3 regions of the Paenibacillus diazotrophicus genome follow, and region 3 is predicted to be linked to each of the others. Evidence: riboswitches for the same ligand, from Rfam matches in the RefSeq annotation. Region 3 holds a riboswitch; each other region holds the start of a gene.
What was found. A riboswitch is a leader RNA that binds a small molecule or an ion and turns the genes downstream of it on or off. The one in region 3 is predicted to bind cyclic di-GMP.
Positions count from the first base shown of each region.

Region 1 (5,679 bases), on a different contig from region 3:
ATAATCAAGCAGGCCGGATGCTTCCTTCGAAGCCGCAGGATTCACCGGTGTGACTTCCTCCGCCTCCACAGGAATGACTATACTTCTTTCGACAGCGAGACTCCGTACCTCACTCCAAGGCATCAAAGAAAAGATAACAATAATAGGTAAAACCATAGAAAAAAGCCGGTACTTACGGTAAGTGTTCAATGTAATCTCCTCTCTCCAGCCTTATGCTGTCCATAATGCTTGTTAGATGATCTCCCCTCCAAGGGAAGTACACCATCCTGCGGCATGGCAGACAAATAGCTTAGTAGCCCTGCTATTTAGCAGGGCCATCGGACTTTTAGGATTTTAAAATTGTAACGTCTTAACCAGTATCGGCGTTCGGTGATGAATTCAGCAGTACTTAGGAAGCGGAAGGAAGGAACAGTGCGCTGGCAGGGACCGTCCCCTTGACTTGACTAGGACTTTCCCACATCAGCCGCGCTCTTGCATCCCCTTGATTCTCATAATACTCCACTTTGATATCATATAGTTGCCCGGCCTCCAGGCTTATGCTTCCCATGCGTTCGGTCCCGCTTTGCTTCATCCAGCTGTCAATTACAAGAGTGTTATTGATCCAAACGCGGACACCATCATCTGTTGTTGTGTAAATCTGATAAGTTTCGCTATACAGCGGTTTAATCTTGCCGCTCCATCTTACGGAAAAGTAATCAATGCCAATCGTTGCATCCGGTGTACCCAGCCGCCAGTTGAAATCCACCAAAGCATCGGTGCGTACAAGTGCCGGAGTACCAGTTAACTGCATATTATTGAAATATTCCGCCTGCAGTCCGTTGGCTGCAGGAGCCGCCGCCAAGTCCAACATTGGTACTTGGATGGGTACTGGGGTCGGTGTTGGTGCCGGTGTTGCGACCGGCGTTGGTGCCGGTGTTGCGACCGGCGTTGGTGCCGGTGTTGCGACTGGCGTTGGTGTCGGTGTCGTGACCGGCGTTGGTGTCGGTGTCGCGACCGGCGTTGGTGCCGGTGTCGCGACCGGCGTTGGTGCCGGTGTTGTTGCTTCGGTAAGAGTGAGTGATGCTATACTTGCGGAGGCTACTGAATTATTCACGAACAAAGCACTTGTTGGAACGGTAGCTTTGACTTGACTTGGGCTTTGCCACATCAGACGAATATTCGCATCGCCTGTATTTTCGTAATATTCCACTTTAATATCATAGAGTTGGCCTGCCTTCAAAGCGATCGTTCCGATACGCTCGGTTCCGCTTTGTTTGGTCCAGCTGTCGATTACGGCTGTTCCGTTAACCCAGACCCGGATACCATCATCAGACGTAGTGATAATCTGATAAGTTTCACTATACAAAGGTTTGATCTGCCCGGTCCAGCGGATCGAGAAAGAATCCACTCCAAGCAAGGTGTCAGGTGCTGCCTGACGCCAGTTAAAATTGAGCAAAGCATCGTTACGAACCAAAACAGGTGTACCCGATAGCGTCATGTTTTTGAAGTATTGTCCCTGAAGACCGTTCACAACAGGCGTCTGTGCCGAGTTATCCGGCGCCGGCGCAGCTGTTGGTACAGGCGTTGGGCTCGCTGTTGGTGTTGCGGTCGGTGTAGCCGTTGGTGTCGCGGTCGGTGTTGCGGTTGGTGTAACCGTTGGCGTTGCGGTCGGTGTGGCCGTTGGTGTTGCGGTCGGAGCAACGGTCTGAACGAACCCCGCTTTATATTTATCAAGCGTTACGGTGTAACTGTCACTCATAAAGCTTTTGATAGTATCCGTAGTATTGTTATCATAGAGCATTTTTCCCCAGTTCATCATGTATACCCATTTTTTCTGATAAAGCTGGAGCTTGGCTGTACTTGGCATTTCACCGTTTTCACCGATAGCAATAGGCTTGCCGTTCGCAAGAATTGCCAGGTTGTCATGATACTTGTTCATATAATCATTGTTATATATGTCTGCTGCAAGGATGTCTACCTTATTTGCTCCCGGATAGGTCAGTTCATATGGATCTGACCAAGCATTAGGAGCGTTAGGGTTCCACACCCACAGCAGGTTGTTTAATTGATGAACGCCCACAAAACGCTCATACATAATATTCCAAAGTGCCGTGTAATTGCTCTTCTTCCCCCACCAGAACCAGTCACCGTTCATTTCGTGATAAGGTCTCCACAGTACAGGAACACCTGCGTCCCGCAAACTCTTGAGTGAAATTGCCACTTTATCCAGATCGGCGATCAGGCTGTTATATTCAGCCGTTCCCGGTGTTACATACTTATTGAAGTCTGCTTGGCTGAGCGTCTTCTGCACATTGGACCATAGATAGGAGGTCCCCGGCAGTTGCTCATGGAAGGTCATAGCGACGATACCGCCATTTTTATACCAGTTGATCGCACTGTTCACTACATTTTTACGCTGAGTTGCTGCTGTACTTTCCGACTGGCCGTTGATCACACCAAGTTCAAAACCATGGAGGGCAGCGAATTGTCCGCTGGTTCCCTTCAGTTTGTTACTGTACTCATCCGGGCTCTCCAGGTAGTCATGTTGACCTGTAATAATGCCTTTGCCTGTAATGGCGTACAGATCATTAAGCAGCTTAACGGCTCCTGCTGAAGCACTCGGATTAACCGGCGCTGAAGAGCTCGAAGCAGCTGCAGTGGAAGGTGCAGTCCCCAAACCCAGTGGAACAGCAGTCAAAAACAGGGCAAGCGATAAAATGGTGCACAGTAGACGCGACTTACGGTAAGTAGTCAAAATTCATCTTCCTTTCGGTAGCCAGGCTGCCACTCTTTCGAAGGCCCTATAGCTTTGCGTCCCTATCTTTCGAGTAGGTTTGCCTTTTTCGTATTGGAAGGAATTATCCCTCTTACCGTAAGTATCGTCGCTATTTAATTTTTAGTTTAGAGCATTAATGAATTTTTCTTAATAATTGGTTCTTAATACCTGTTTTGGATTTGTCACCATTGGGTAAATAGATAGTTTAGCCCTAGGTTACACCCTGTCCTATACAGAAACCGGGACGTTTCGGTCGAATTCTACAGCATGTTTCGCGCTGTTATTTTTAAGAAATAAATTGATGAAGTGCAATGTCTTTCCAGTCCAGCGTTATGCGGATATTATCCTCTTCCACCAGCTCTGAGCCGGTCTGTACTTCAATGAACTCCACATCTGTCAGTGCCAGGATTGCATGCTTTGTACCTTCCGGTATGCGCACCACATCTCCCGCTTTCACATTATGCATCTTCTCATTCAGCACAATGCTGGCTTCACCGCTGACGATCGTCCAGATTTCACTGCGTTTATGATGGAGCTGATAGCTGATATTTTTACCTTCGGCGATGAAAATCCGCTTGGTCAGCACCTCGTTGCCCTCATCATATTTCACATAATCAATAACCTTGTAATGACCCCAGCGGCGTTCCTCGTACATCGGTCTTTGTTCAAAAGATTTCAGCACTTCCTTGATCCGCGGGCTTTCTGCTTTGTGAGTGACCAGAATACCATCCGGGCTGGCTGCGATGATTAAATCCTTTGCGCCGATTACTGTAATCGGAATATCCAGTTCGTTGATCAGGCAGGTTCCTTCGGAATCGGCAGTCACGAACCCTTTGCCCACGTGATTGCTGCTCATCTCCTCGGTGAGGGTATTCCAGGTGCCAAGATCCTTCCAGAAGCCGGCGTAAGGCTGAACTACGATGTTCTCCTCTTTTTCCACCACTTCATAGTCAAAACTGATAGAACTCAGCAATTTATATTGCTTCTGCAGCTCCTCATAATTCAAAGGCAAGCCTTTACGCTGCAAAATATCCAGCAGATATCCCAGACGGAAAGCGAATACTCCGCAGTTCCACAGCGCGCCCTTGCTGATCAGCTCCTCAGCCTGTACACGGTCCGGCTTTTCCTGGAAGTGACTCACCTGCAGATAACCGCTTGCCGCAGCTTCGTCGCTGGTAGGTATAATATAGCCGTATTTCTCGGAAGCCAGTTCAGGAACAACGCCCATCAGCGCCAGGTTTGCACCGCTTTCTTCCATGGTTGCTTCAAGCTGAACGACGGTGTCAAAAAAGGAAGCTTCCACATAAGGATCAACCGGCAAAATGGCTACGGTCTCGCTGGGTGACACTCCTGCCACCGAATATAGATAAGCTGCAGTCAATGCGATGGCCGGGAAAGTATCACGACGTTCCGGCTCCACAATGATTGGCACCTCTGAGCCGAGCTGGCTCTGTATCATCTCCACTTGGCTGCGGCCGGTCGCCAGGAAGGAGGATTCTGCCATCCCTGTCTCCTGCAGCTGTCTCCATACACGTTGTACCATGGATTCCGGTTCACCCGCCGGACTTTGCAGTACCTTCAGAAATTGCTTAGAACGTGAGTCATTGGACAGTGGCCAGAGACGTTTACCAGAACCGCCAGATAGAAGTACCAGTTTCATAAGTGAACCCTCCTATTTATGTTTTGTCGCGATAATATCGGATTGTTATTGTGAGCTTCTGTCGTAAAAAGATTAAGACTTAACTGTAACGGGAGTCACTGCAAGGAACATTTGGACTTTCGGCCGCTGTTGTCACCAGATTTCTTCGATTAGACTGCTAAGCGCAGTTGAAATCCGGTGACAAAGGCGGTCGCTTCCGCTCCTACAGTTCCAAAATTCCTCTCCGTTCCTTCCCTTAACAGCTTCCAAAGCTTAATGCATTTGCAGGTGAAGCTCACTGCTAAAGATCAGCTATTGCTGCTTGTATGCACGGCAGTTAAGAGCAAGCAAGAGCAGATCAGATCAAAGGATTAGATCGCTCCGGCTACGCTGGGAGAGTAGCCGCTAAGGCCCCCCATTTGCGGGCGTCCGACGGAATGATATTCGATGCCGGTGCCTTCGATCTGCTCCTTGGAGAAGACGTTACGGCCATCGATCAATACTTGGCGGCGCATGCTGCCTGCAAGCTTATGCAGATCAATGTCCTTGAACATACTCCAGTCGGTCAGCAAGCATACTGCATCACTGCCTTCCGCAGCTTCTTCCGGCAGTGCGCACCAGCGAAGCTGAGGATGATCGTATTGCTGTCTGAAGTTATCCGCAGCAATCGGGTCGTACAGCTTCACTGTGGCACCTTCGGCCACCAGGGCTTCCACGATTTCACGGGCAGGTGCTTCACGTACATCATCGGTGTTCGGTTTAAAAGCCAGACCCCATACACCGATCACTGCACCACGCAAGCTGCCCAGCGATTCATGCAGCTTGGAGATGATCATGAACCGCTGTCCCTTGTTCACTTCAACTACGGATTTCAGCAGCTTGAACTCATAGTCCACGTTGCCCGCAATCTGGATCAGCGCATTGGTATCTTTCGGGAAACAGGAGCCTCCATAACCGATGCCGGCCTGCAGGAACGAGGAGCCGATTCTCCGGTCCATCCCCATGCCTTCCGCCACCAGGGTTACATCAGCTCCCACTTTTTCGCAAATGTTGGCAATCTCATTGATAAAAGAGATCTTAGTTGCCAGAAAAGCATTGGATGCATATTTGATCATTTCCGCACTGCGGATATCCGTTACGAACACATTTTCCGTGAAGCCCTGGTGAAGCTGGCGCATCGTAGGCTCAAGCTCTGGGTTATCAAGTCCGATGATAATCCGGTCAGGATGGAGCGTATCGCGGATGGCCGAGCCTTCACGCAGGAATTCCGGAGCGGAGACGATGT
Region 1 covers NZ_JBGJZN010000002.1:99,409-105,087, reverse strand. Annotated here, with positions in the region: gene ACAN54_RS11755 (glycosyl hydrolase) at 1-189, opposite strand, end outside; gene ACAN54_RS11750 (PA14 domain-containing protein) at 389-2,734, opposite strand; cyclic di-GMP riboswitch class I at 2,748-2,828, opposite strand; gene ACAN54_RS11745 (sugar phosphate nucleotidyltransferase) at 3,042-4,415, opposite strand; gene ACAN54_RS11740 (UDP-glucose dehydrogenase family protein) at 4,766-5,679, opposite strand, start outside.
Region 1: another riboswitch for cyclic di-GMP. It lies ahead of ACAN54_RS11750 (PA14 domain-containing protein); the one in region 3 lies ahead of ACAN54_RS17880 (anti-repressor SinI family protein).

Region 2 (5,679 bases), on a different contig from region 3:
GTCGCCGACACGATCGAAGCCCTATCACATAATGCCCAGGGGATCACGATGATCACCAAAACCATTACAGAAATCGCCGAGCAGACCAACCTGCTTTCACTCAATGCATCGATCGAAGCTGCACGCGCCGGTGAACATGGCCGAGGCTTCGCTGTGGTGGCCCAAGAAGTACGAAAGCTTGCCGAAGAATCCACAGCCTCTACCAAAGAAGTATTCAGTCTGGTACGCAGCATTGAGAGCGATATCAAACAAGCGATCGAGAATATTGCTATCAATGAGGAAGTCGTACAAGTGCAAAATGAAATGATCCTTGAAACGGCTAATATTTTTGCCCAGATTGTCCAAAGCGTCCAGTACATAACCGAACAAATAGCTTCTTTTTCCTCCGAGAGCGACCTGATGCTGGAAAGTGCCCTGAAAATTTCCGGAGCAATCGAAAATATTTCTGCGATTACTGAAGAAACTGCGGCAGGAACCCAGGAGGTGTCGGCAGCAATGAACGAACAAATTAATGCGCTGCAATCCGTTGCCGAAGAAACCGAAAAAATGACCCAAGCTGTATTCCAACTCCAGAAAACGATCCATATTTTCAAATTCTAATTCCTTTCCACTTGTGCCGCTTCTAATGAAGCGGTATTTTTTTGTTCACAAAATGCTCGATGTTGATTTCATAAAAATCAGTTTTTTGACAGCAGTTCGAACCGGTAATGGTTTTGCACTTCCTTACACAGGTTTTAGTGAAAGCTTCAAATCTATAAAGAGTTGGATCCAAACGACATCTCGTTCTTAAGTCTTATTAAACTATTAACAATGAGACTCCACCTAATCATTTCAGTCCATAAAGCCTTATCCCGATAATTAATTAGTTCTATAAACCTACACTCATTTAATTCTGATTTTCCTTCACAATTTGTATTTTTAAGATTTTCTTAAATTTTATTTTAGGATAATTTCCGATTACCTGCTCTCTCTTGCACCACATTTTACAATTCACATGGATTGTAAATTTCGTCAAAAACTGAGTTTTTCGGGACAAATATATTGACAAAAGAGGAGTCAGAAATATATTGTAAAGTAAAATTATACATTTTTTATTACCACATATCGGCAAAATTCTCCGAAAGGGAATGACGCAAAGCCATGGATCTACAGTCTCATTTTTATGGGACCATGACAGCCAGGTTGCTGAACAACCGAACGTTTGGGAAACCTCGTTCTTAATGGTTATTCAATGCAGCCGGCCTGTACTCTCTTGAGTACAGGTTTTCTATTTTACTAAATATAAAACATTGGGTGGGTGGATTCTCTGAAAACAGTCGCAGATTATATGGCTGAGGCACTAAAAAACCTTGGTGTAACACATTCTTTTGGCATAATCGGCAAGTCTATTTGTCCTGTAGTTCTGAAAATGGTTGACTATGGGATTGAATTTATTCCCGGCAGGCATGAAGCGAGCTCCGGGTTCGAAGCAGCAGGCTATGCTCTTAAAACTGGCAGATTAGGTGTGGCTTTTGGGACCTCAGGTCCAGGAGGAACTAATCTTCTTACAGCAGCAGCACATGCTAAGGCGAATAATCTGCCAGTGCTGTTCATTACAGGACATCAATCTATCAAGGAACTGGGAATCCCCCAGTGCCAGGATTCTTCTTCCTATCTGGCCGATCTGGCGGACATGTTCAGACCCGCTACACTCTTCAGTAAGCTGGTGGAACGCGGCGATCATTTCGGCACCCTTTTTAATCACGCCGTTTCCATTGCCTTGGGCGGACAGCGCGGACCGGTCCATTTGTGCATCCCGTTTGATGTTCAAACAGAAATGTTGGAAGAATGCCGGATAGTGATCCCTGAGCGCGAACATCTTGTTAATACCGCTAATTTTGAACGTGTAATTTCAGCAATCAATGCTTCCAGTCATCCGCTGATTATTGCAGGCAAAGGGGTTAACCGTTCTCTTGCACACCAAGAGCTCATTCAGCTGGCAGAAACCTTTAACATCCCTGTCGTTACTTCACCAGGTGGCAAAGGCGCAATTCCTTGGGACCACCCGTTGTATCATGGACCGATTGGTGTTGGCGGATGCAAGCATGGTGATGATCTATTGAACCGCAGTGATCTGTATATTGTGCTTGGTTCACGACTGAGTGATATGACCATATGCAATCTAAAGGCTGAAAACCACCCGAAAACACTGATCCAATTTGATGTAGATCCTACCTTTGTAGGGAAAATCCTAACTTCAGAGACCCTCTCAATCGGCGGAGATTTGCGGGACAATTTAGCTTATTATCTTCAAATTTTAGATACTGCTGCTATAAAAAAACACGTAACAGAAGCCGATGTTCATTATGTGGAAGAGCTGCCTGTTCTCTCCAAACTGTCTCTCGCCTCAGTTATGAGCACCTTAAGCGATTTGATACCTTACAACAACACTGTGTTTGTGGATGACGGCAGCCATGGCTTTAACGCCGTGAAATGGTACAACGTGAAAAAACCAGGCAGCTTTGTCTTTGATGCTTATTTTGCCTGCATGGGCAACTCTATTGGCATGGCGATTGGTGCTAAGGTGGCAGCCCCTGAAGAAACGATCGTATGCATTACCGGGGATGGCTGCTTCATGATGCTCGGTACGGAAATCAACACCGCAGTGTGCAAGAATATTCCGGTAATCTTCATCGTGGTGAACAACATGCAGCTGGATATGGCGCTTAAAGGTATGCAAAAGACAACAGGCAGAATCGATGGTACGATCTTCGAAGTACCTATGGATGCCGTGAAATTCGCTGAATCCCTTGGAGCCACAGGCTACAAATGCGAGACTGCAGAACAATTCAACGATGCAATCCAAGCCGCAGTCGCATCGAACCGTGTAGCGGTCATTGAATTGCTGACCGACCGTGATGAAGTGCCTCCAACAGCTCATCGTGTGTTGAATCTCAATTAAAATTACAGCGACGTCAAGAATCATTTCTCTCATGATAGATCCTTGACGCTCATCAGAATGCAGGAGGCTTGTCCGTGGAAAACAACATTAACAGTGGACTTAAACATTTTTCCAACCTATCCGGGGACTATGGTGCCAAGGCGCTTGCGCCTATTAAGGAGCATTTTCCCGAACTGGCCGAGTACATCATGGGCAACGCCTACGGCGACATTTTTCAACGCACAACGATTGGTTCTGACTGGAAGGAAATCGCCGTCATATCGTCTTTGATTACTATGGGCCAATTCGAGCAGCTTGGAGTCCATTATGTGATGGCGCTCAGCGTCGGAATGACTGTGGATCAGATCAAAGGCATCTTACTGCATTTGGTGCCGGTAATCGGTGCTCCAAGAGTCATTTCAGCTTTTAATGTGCTGCTTGCAACCCTTGAAGAAATCCAATAATTGCTTTGTAAACAATTTTATACAAAGTTCGACTTTTTTCTTGCAAATATGTTAAAAATATGATTCTATTAGAGGGAAAATGTCCCAAAATTAAGTATTCATGTCGAAATAAGGCGTGGGATTATAGGTTTCGGGATTTATTCTGTTATACACATTTATTTTTTGGGAGAGATGAGCAAATGGGTAAATTTATTTTGAAAACCGATTCTGTAAACAAAGTCATTAATATTGAATTAGAAGGAACCTTCTCCAATGAGGACGGTCTCAAATCGATTCAAGCTTACCAGCAGACCATTAACCCTATTACGCCTTCAGAATACGCGCTGCAAATTGACTGCAGAAAGCTGAATGTTACTTCTCCTGATGTTGTGCCTTTGCTTGAAGGCTGCTTCATTATGTTCAAATCGGATGGTTTTGAAAAAGTAAACCTGACTCTTGAAAACAACCCCATTCTAAAAATGCAGCTCGCGCGTCTGGGCCGCAAGGCTGGACTTGAAAACTTGGAGATCACTTCAACTGTTTAATCATAAATATTGTTCATCGCCAGCAACTCGAACGAGGGCTGACAAGCAAGTCTAGTACGAAGTTGGAGACGGGAAGAAGCGCTCATAAACTTTTAGGAGGATTACCATGGCCGGGATACGAATTAAGGATATTGATATCTATCATCCAAGCAAAAAGATTGGCAACGACTTTTTCATACAGCATTTTGACGAAAAAGGTATTGATATCCGTGGACTCCTGACAGCACTTGGCCGTGAAAACCGCTATAGCATCGACAGCAATGAAGAGAATTCTCTGACCATGGCTTTCGAAGCAGCAAGCAACGTTCTGGACAAGACCGGGCTTACCGGGGCTGACATCGACCTGATTGCATATGCCAGTCAGACTCCTGAATACATCTTCCCGACGAACTCACTCATGATTCACCGTTTAATCGGTGGCGCATCCCACGCGATCTGCATCGATAGCAATGCCAACTGTGCGGGTATGACCGCCTCGGTAGAACAGGTAAGCCGTCAAATGATGGCCAACCCAAGAATCCGACGTGCACTGGTAATCGGTTCAGACCACGTTGCTCCGCATGCGGATAAAAACGATCCTGTCTACTATGCCAACTTTGGTGATGCTGCTGCTGCCGTTATACTGGAGCGGGATGAGAACTCCGTAGGCTTCATCGATTCTATTTACCAGACTGACACTTGTGTCTATGGCAACTCGATGTTTCCTGCAGAAGGTTTAGCTAACCTCGGACGTGGTGGTGTAGGTGCCGGAGAGTTCAATGTGAAGTTCATACCTTTCGACGACTCCATTTGTGTGGATGCTGCCTCTGAATCAATCAATACATTGCTAAGCAATAATGAGATTGCTCCCGAGTCCATCAAAGCTGCCTGCTTCTCACAGCTGTCCCTCCCTAATATTCGCGCCGTATCCGACAAAACAGGCATCGACAACGATGTAGCGGTCTACATTGGCGATGAATTCGGCTATACTTCGACAAGCAGTCCTTTTGTAGCTCTGCACAAAGCAGTGACTACTGGAATGATAGAACGCGGTGACAAAGTCCTCTTCTGGACCGTTGGCGCAGGCTGGCAGAACGTAGCTTTTGTAATGGAATACTAAGCCCTCATTCGTGTGGATACCAAAAATGGCCCGTAAGCAGATTCTCTGCTTGCGGGCCATTTGCTATAAGTTCACATATAAATTCAGTACCTCAGCTCAGTGAGCTTTCCTATCTGCATTAACGGTGCCCTTCGTGCTTCTCCCAGCCCATCGTTCGCGATACAGCATCCTGCCAGGCATGGTAGCGGAGTTCTCGTTCTGCTGACTCCATGGAAGGGGAGAATACCTTCTCAGCCTTATTGAAGCTCTCAAGCTGTTCCCTGCTCCAAATTCCTGAAGTCAGACCGGCCAGCAGTGCTGCTCCAAGTGCTGTAGTCTCTGCATACATGGTACGTGTAACCTCACTACCGAGAATGTCCGCTTGAAATTGCATGAGCAGATCATTGCGCACTGCGCCGCCATCAACCATAAGTCCTGTGAGCGGCATACCTGCATCCTTTTCCATTGCACCGATTACATCTCTTGTCTGAAATGCAAGAGACTCCAGGGTGGCCCGGACCAGATGGCCTGCCGTAGTGCCCCGCGTCAGACCGAAGACCGCCCCGCGGGCATACATGTCCCAGTAAGGTGCTCCAAGTCCTGTAAAGGCAGGAACTACTACAACGCCTTCACTATCCTCTACTTCACCGGCTTTTCCCTCTGAGTCAGCAGGACCTTCAATCAGTCCCAGCC
Region 2 covers NZ_JBGJZN010000008.1:243,751-249,429, reverse strand. Annotated here, with positions in the region: gene ACAN54_RS25680 (methyl-accepting chemotaxis protein) at 1-600, shown strand, start outside; cyclic di-GMP riboswitch class I at 1,097-1,190, shown strand; gene ACAN54_RS25675 (thiamine pyrophosphate-binding protein) at 1,298-2,941, shown strand; gene ACAN54_RS25670 (carboxymuconolactone decarboxylase family protein) at 3,016-3,384, shown strand; gene ACAN54_RS25665 (hypothetical protein) at 3,564-3,908, shown strand; gene ACAN54_RS25660 (3-oxoacyl-[acyl-carrier-protein] synthase III C-terminal domain-containing protein) at 4,015-5,007, shown strand; gene glpK (glycerol kinase GlpK) at 5,126-5,679, opposite strand, start outside.
Region 2: another riboswitch for cyclic di-GMP. It lies ahead of ACAN54_RS25675 (thiamine pyrophosphate-binding protein); the one in region 3 lies ahead of ACAN54_RS17880 (anti-repressor SinI family protein).

Region 3 (5,679 bases):
AAACCCGCAGATTTCCGGTCTTCCTGGGCTGCACGGGTGAATCCTTCAACGACAGGATTGACGAATTCCAGATGGCTCGGGTTATTGGCCAGGGTGATACGTGTCCGGACAGTCTCGCCTTCGCGTACGGCACGGTCAGCACCCAGATGGTATTTCACATCGCCGGTCCAGCCATAGTTAATCCCCATGGAGCCTTCAGAAGGGAAGAGCTCCTTGTTCGGGGAGTGATGGAATTCCGAGAAAATAATATCATAAGGTTTGCCGAGTATATGAGCCAGCACATTCAGACGCCCGCGGTGGGCCATACCCATCAGAATATGCTCTGCGCCATCATGCGCTGCGGCACGGACAATCTCGTCCAGCATGGGCACCAGCGCGTCATTGCCTTCCAGGCTGAAGCGTTTCTGGCCGACAAAAGTCTTATGCAGGAAGGTTTCGAACTGCTCCACCTGGATCAGGCGGTTCAACAGTTCCTTGCGTTCGGTATTATTCAGTGGAGCAGGAGAGCTGGTGGATTCCGCCTGGCTGTTCAGCCAGCGAAGCTCCTGTTCGTCATGCACATGTCCGAACTCGTAGGCAATAGTCTGCGTATACGCCTGACGCATCCGGTGAACGGCATCCCACGCGGTATGGACATCCGGCGGTGAATTCTCCCAGATCAGCGAAGCAGGCAAGGCAATCAGGTCCTCGCGGGTCAGATCATAAGTCTCATAATCCAGCCACTTCGCCATGGGGTTGTTCCCCTGCTCCAGCGGATCGATATTGGCGGCCATATGGCCATATATACGAATATTGGTGATTAGCTTGGAAGCTCGTACGGCCTTTCGAAGCCACTCGGTGCCTCCCGAAAGAGCAGGCTGCGGGTCCGGAACAGTATCCGGAGCGAGCGGAGGAGGGCCCGATACAGTGAATAAATCGCGGTAATGATGTTCTACGGATGAGGGATCATGAACAAATTGCTCATATTTCTCTTGAATGTAGCCCAGATTGGGGCCGTGATACTTACTCCAAATGGATTCGTTATAGGGCTCTTTTACTGCCATGAATACATCCTCCTAACGGATGAACTCCACGTGCCGCATGTGGCTTGAGCGATGGGTGGAGCTGCGATGTTTGCGGTTTCATTCCTCATCTTATTGTGCTACTTTCAAGGCATGTAATCAATTCATACTTTCGGGGAATCCGTTCGCAAAACGGCATGATTCAGTCCATGAATGATGAAAAAGAGATATCGGTTGCCAGAAGGTGGTTCTGAATCGAACTCTACGGTAATAATTACCCATGTATAACCGTATATGCTCCTAAAACTCTTTCTAAAGTCATAGCTCTTGGACAAATCCCAGCAAAAAAACTATTCTTTTGCACTACTTACACTAAAAAAATTCCCAGAAATCGACACACTTTTCTTGTAAGATATTATATAATGTAGTTGCGGATAACGGTTTCATTTATTTCTAACCAGATCCTTTCATGTAAAGGATCCAGTAAAGGGTAAACCTGCTGAAAGGCAGGGACACAAAGTCTCGGGTCTAATGTAGAATTCTCTATCTACTACGACGGCTGGACTGCCTGGGGACGCAAATATTCTAGGAGGAGATATCTTGGAAAAGTCCAACCAGGGAAATGACGGAGAACTGCTGATGGGTGATCTGGATCTAGAATGGGTGTATTTGCTGATGTCGGCGAAGAAGGCAGGCATCGATGCGGATGAAATCCGCCGGTTTTTAAGAGAAAAGTCAGCGTTGCAGGCGATGTAGGGGCGTTCACTTTGCGGGAATACATACAGAAAAGGGCATAGCGGTCATACGCTGTGCCCTTTTCTGTATCGTTTACGAACAAACGGCCATTATTGATCCTTTTGCTCCAGACGCCATTTTTGATAATCTAGGAACTCTTTGAATTCCCGCTTGCTTATACCGGAAGCCATGGCTTCCTGAACGAGTCGGAACCATTCGCCATCTAGTGCGGATTCGTCAGTTTCTGAAGGGTCGCCGTAGAGCAGGCTGTGAATAGACACCTGGAGCGCATCGGCGATTTTTTCGATAAATTGAATTGAGGGGTTGGATTGAATATTTCTTTCTACATTGCTTAAGTATGATTTTGCCACATCTGCCTTGTCCGCCAATTCGGATAAAGACCAGCCTTTTTCCAGACGGAGTTGGTGGATGCGACTTCCCATATTATCCGGCACGATTGCAACGCCCCTCCGTACTTTTTGTTAAAATATGAGGATTAGGTTCTGCACCATCATCATCCTTATATTTCTCGCTGAAACGGCCCCCTGAAGCAATACGGGGTATTGCTGCTTCGGAATTATACGCTTGTAAAGGAATGCGCAGCCGTTTCCACTTGTCAGTATAACAAATTTCCGTAAAATGGACAAAAATCAACGTAATAAGGGGCAAAAGCAGCCTATTCTGCTCCGGAACCGGAATCAGAACAGGCTGCTTTCAGATTGCAGTCGGCTATGGATTAATAGTCTTTTTTAGGGCCTTGCTTCGCTTCGAAGTTCCAAGTCAGTTTCAGCTTATCCTTCTGGAAGTAATTCTGTACTTCACCGTTATCTACGAACTCGAACTTAACCGTAAAGCTATCGCTGCTATTGGCTTTGATACCATCGGCTTCCGTCCAGATCTGATCCAGGCCGGTATTGTTTACAAGATCAGGGGTTTGGCTCTTCAGGGCATCCAGTGTGGTTTCGTACACAACAACTTCCGGTGTGAGAATTGTTCCTTTATCATTGTTCTTCAGGAATTTGACCTTGATGAATTTGCTGAGATCTACACCGTTGTTGTCACCGAGGGTATCGGTAACCTCTGTGGTAGTTTTGAGCAGAATAGAGCCGATATCAAGGGTTCCGTCATTTTTGAGCTTGAAGGATCTGGTTACAGTATCACCCGGTTTCAGGTTAGGGATATCTACGATGACGGAGGGATCCGAGTTCAGATCCAGTGTGCCGGCCGCAAAAGTTGCTGTACTTGTAGCGGTGTCACTGAAATATGCAAAGGTACCTCCCCCAATCAAAGACAAACCGAGTGCTGCCGACGCCATACCAAAACCCAATGTTTTTTTGATACCCATATTCATATTCCTCCTTTGATTTGTGAAGCGAATGATAAATGTATATATTGTATCTTCCGTTTCGTAAGCGGAAGCGGACAACCGGATCAGGGCTGTGTGTCAGTTCCCGGAGGTGTCTCCAGAAGTGGGGTGTTCTTTTTCTCAAGAGCCGTAAGAGCTTTCCATGAGCTGTAGAGCGCATAGAGCAGGAGCAGTAATCCAGGTACGATCATCAGAACCACACTGCCTGCTTTGGAGGCGGCGAAATTCATGGCATATCCTATATAAGGAACGGTAACACCGGTGTACTCGGCCACGATATTTCCGGAACTTACGGGTGTCATATCCGCAGCGTCATTATTATCGCCTTTTGTATGATAGATGACCTCGCCGTTAGCATTCTTGGCTGAAGCATCCACAATACGGTGAGTGATCAGAATATTGCCCTCGCTAAGAAAGGTAATGACATCCCCTTTTTTGAACCGGGTCATATCTCCTCCGGGCTTCAGGGCGACAATGGATCCGGTTTGAATACCAGGCTCCATTGAACCGGAAAGCACCGATTTTATCTCATATCCAAAAAGGGTGGGTTCGCCTCCCGAGGCCCTGGACACCACAACAGCTGCTAGCAGTACCACAAAGATCAAAATCATCAATGCGGATAATATCTGGCTGATTATTTTTTTGATAAGCATGTCAGTCTCCACCTTTATTGAGTTGTGGCTCCGAAGGTGATGCAGTCTTTTGCGGACCTGTCATCGGAGACTCTGTTGCCTGGGGTTGTTCGGAAGGTATCTCTACCACATCCCCATCCGGAGGGGTAATCTGGTCGCCCGCAGTAGGTGCCGGAGTGGCGCTGGCTTCAGGTTCCTTAACGGTTTCAGGCTTAGGAGAGGCCTCAGGTGTAGGAGTAGCTTTCGGCTCAGGAGTAGGTGATGCTTCCGGTTTGGAAGAGGCTTCCGCTTTGGCCTTCTCTTCGTCTTCCTTCTGCTGTTTCTCGAGGGCTGCCTTGGATTCTTCCTCCAGCTTGGCCTTATCCAGTTCTTCCTGGCGGGCCTTCTCGATCTCTTCAAGCCGCTTGACGCGGGTCTGGCTGATCAACTGCTGCTGCTGCTCCAGTCCTGATATGCTGGCTGTTGTAGTCTCAATGGCACTGTTCAGCTCTGCCTCCAGCTTGTCATAGGCAGACATTAGCTCTATGGATAACTCTTCCTTTGGCTGGTTGAAAGCAGTCAGGATTGGAAAGAGCTCTGACGGTTCTTCCAGGCTGGAATTGAATGGGTTGTAGACAGCTTCATTAACCGTTAAGGATAATGGAGTATTGCGGTTCTGGATGGACTCGAGATAACGAAGGATTGCCGCTATGGAAGCCGTAAAGGATTCAGAGAGCACGCCGCTTTGACTAAGGCTGTTCTGCATTTCGTCAAAAAATTGCTTATCCCTGATTTCCATACAATTGGGATCGAGCTCGATCATATATCCTCCAATCTGTGCCACAACTGCAGCAGCAGCGCTGATCTCTGCGTGAATCCCGTTCCAAATCTCACGGTTGGCGGCCTGCTGCCCCTCGATAGCACTCCGTTCAGATTGAAGATCAGTAACCTGCTTTGAAATTTCGTTCTCCGCCAGATCAAGTTCTTCCAAAGACATAGACTCGATTCCAGACAGGCCTGTTAAGCCGGAAGGGGAACTGTAACCTTTCAAAGTTGCTTTTAGAGCTTCAGCAGCCTGGAGATGTCCTTCCAATTCATTGAGCAGCTGCTTGATGGAATCCGGGAACACACTACAAAAACCAATGGTGCTGACTGTCTCTGCAGTACCGTTAAACCCTCCGTAAGTACTGCCGACTTGGCCAGAGGTATACAGCAGAAGAACGGATATGGCCATTCCGGATTGCAGGATGCGAAGAGCATTTTTTTGATTTTTTCTTTTACGCCGTTTGGCGGATCTGGGGTACAGAGGCGGGCCCCCCTCTCATAACTTCCTATTGATATTATTCGCTATATTCGTTCTTAATTAAGAACGTTTTCGTAAGGAAATCATACACTGTCTGCAGGCCAAAAGAAAAATGTTAATTTCGTCTGAATGTTCGCAATAAAGACCATAAATCACATATTTATCTGCCTATAGCTTTCTTAATCGCTGTTTTTCGTAAAATGTTCTTAATAAAGAACGAAGTAGTGGGGGCGTTTGTTTGGTGGAGAGCGTGGTGGGGAGGAGCTGAAAAAGAGCCGTGCGAAAAGCACGACTCTTGTCAGGGGATTAATCCGCCTAAAGAGCGGTCGATTATGACGTACAGGGCTAGAGGTAGGATATTATCCAACTCCTTCAGGGAGGTCAGCCTCTATTAAGATAAGGGAGCAAACACCGCTGTCAGCGGAGAAGTCATACAAGTCTTAAGGCAGCTTCTCGCCGCGTGAGCTGACGTACAGGTCATACCATTCCCTGCGGGACAGCTCCAGTCTGTCCGCATCTCTGCAGGCGGCGATCCGCTGCGGATTGACCGTACCGATGACAGGCTGGATTGCGGCCGGATGACTCATCAGCCAGGAGAGGACAATCGCCTCCGGCGTTGTATTCTTCTCTTCGGCCAGCGCCTTCACCATAGCGGCGGTGTTC
Region 3 covers NZ_JBGJZN010000004.1:229,311-234,989, forward strand. Annotated here, with positions in the region: gene ACAN54_RS17875 (2-oxoglutarate dehydrogenase E1 component) at 1-1,043, opposite strand, end outside; cyclic di-GMP riboswitch class I at 1,481-1,573, shown strand; gene ACAN54_RS17880 (anti-repressor SinI family protein) at 1,602-1,757, shown strand; gene ACAN54_RS17885 (helix-turn-helix domain-containing protein) at 1,847-2,179, opposite strand; gene ACAN54_RS17890 (hypothetical protein) at 2,181-2,390, opposite strand; gene ACAN54_RS17895 (TasA family protein) at 2,473-3,081, opposite strand; gene sipW (signal peptidase I SipW) at 3,168-3,755, opposite strand; gene ACAN54_RS17905 (hypothetical protein) at 3,757-4,947, opposite strand; gene ACAN54_RS17910 (aldo/keto reductase) at 5,457-5,679, opposite strand, start outside.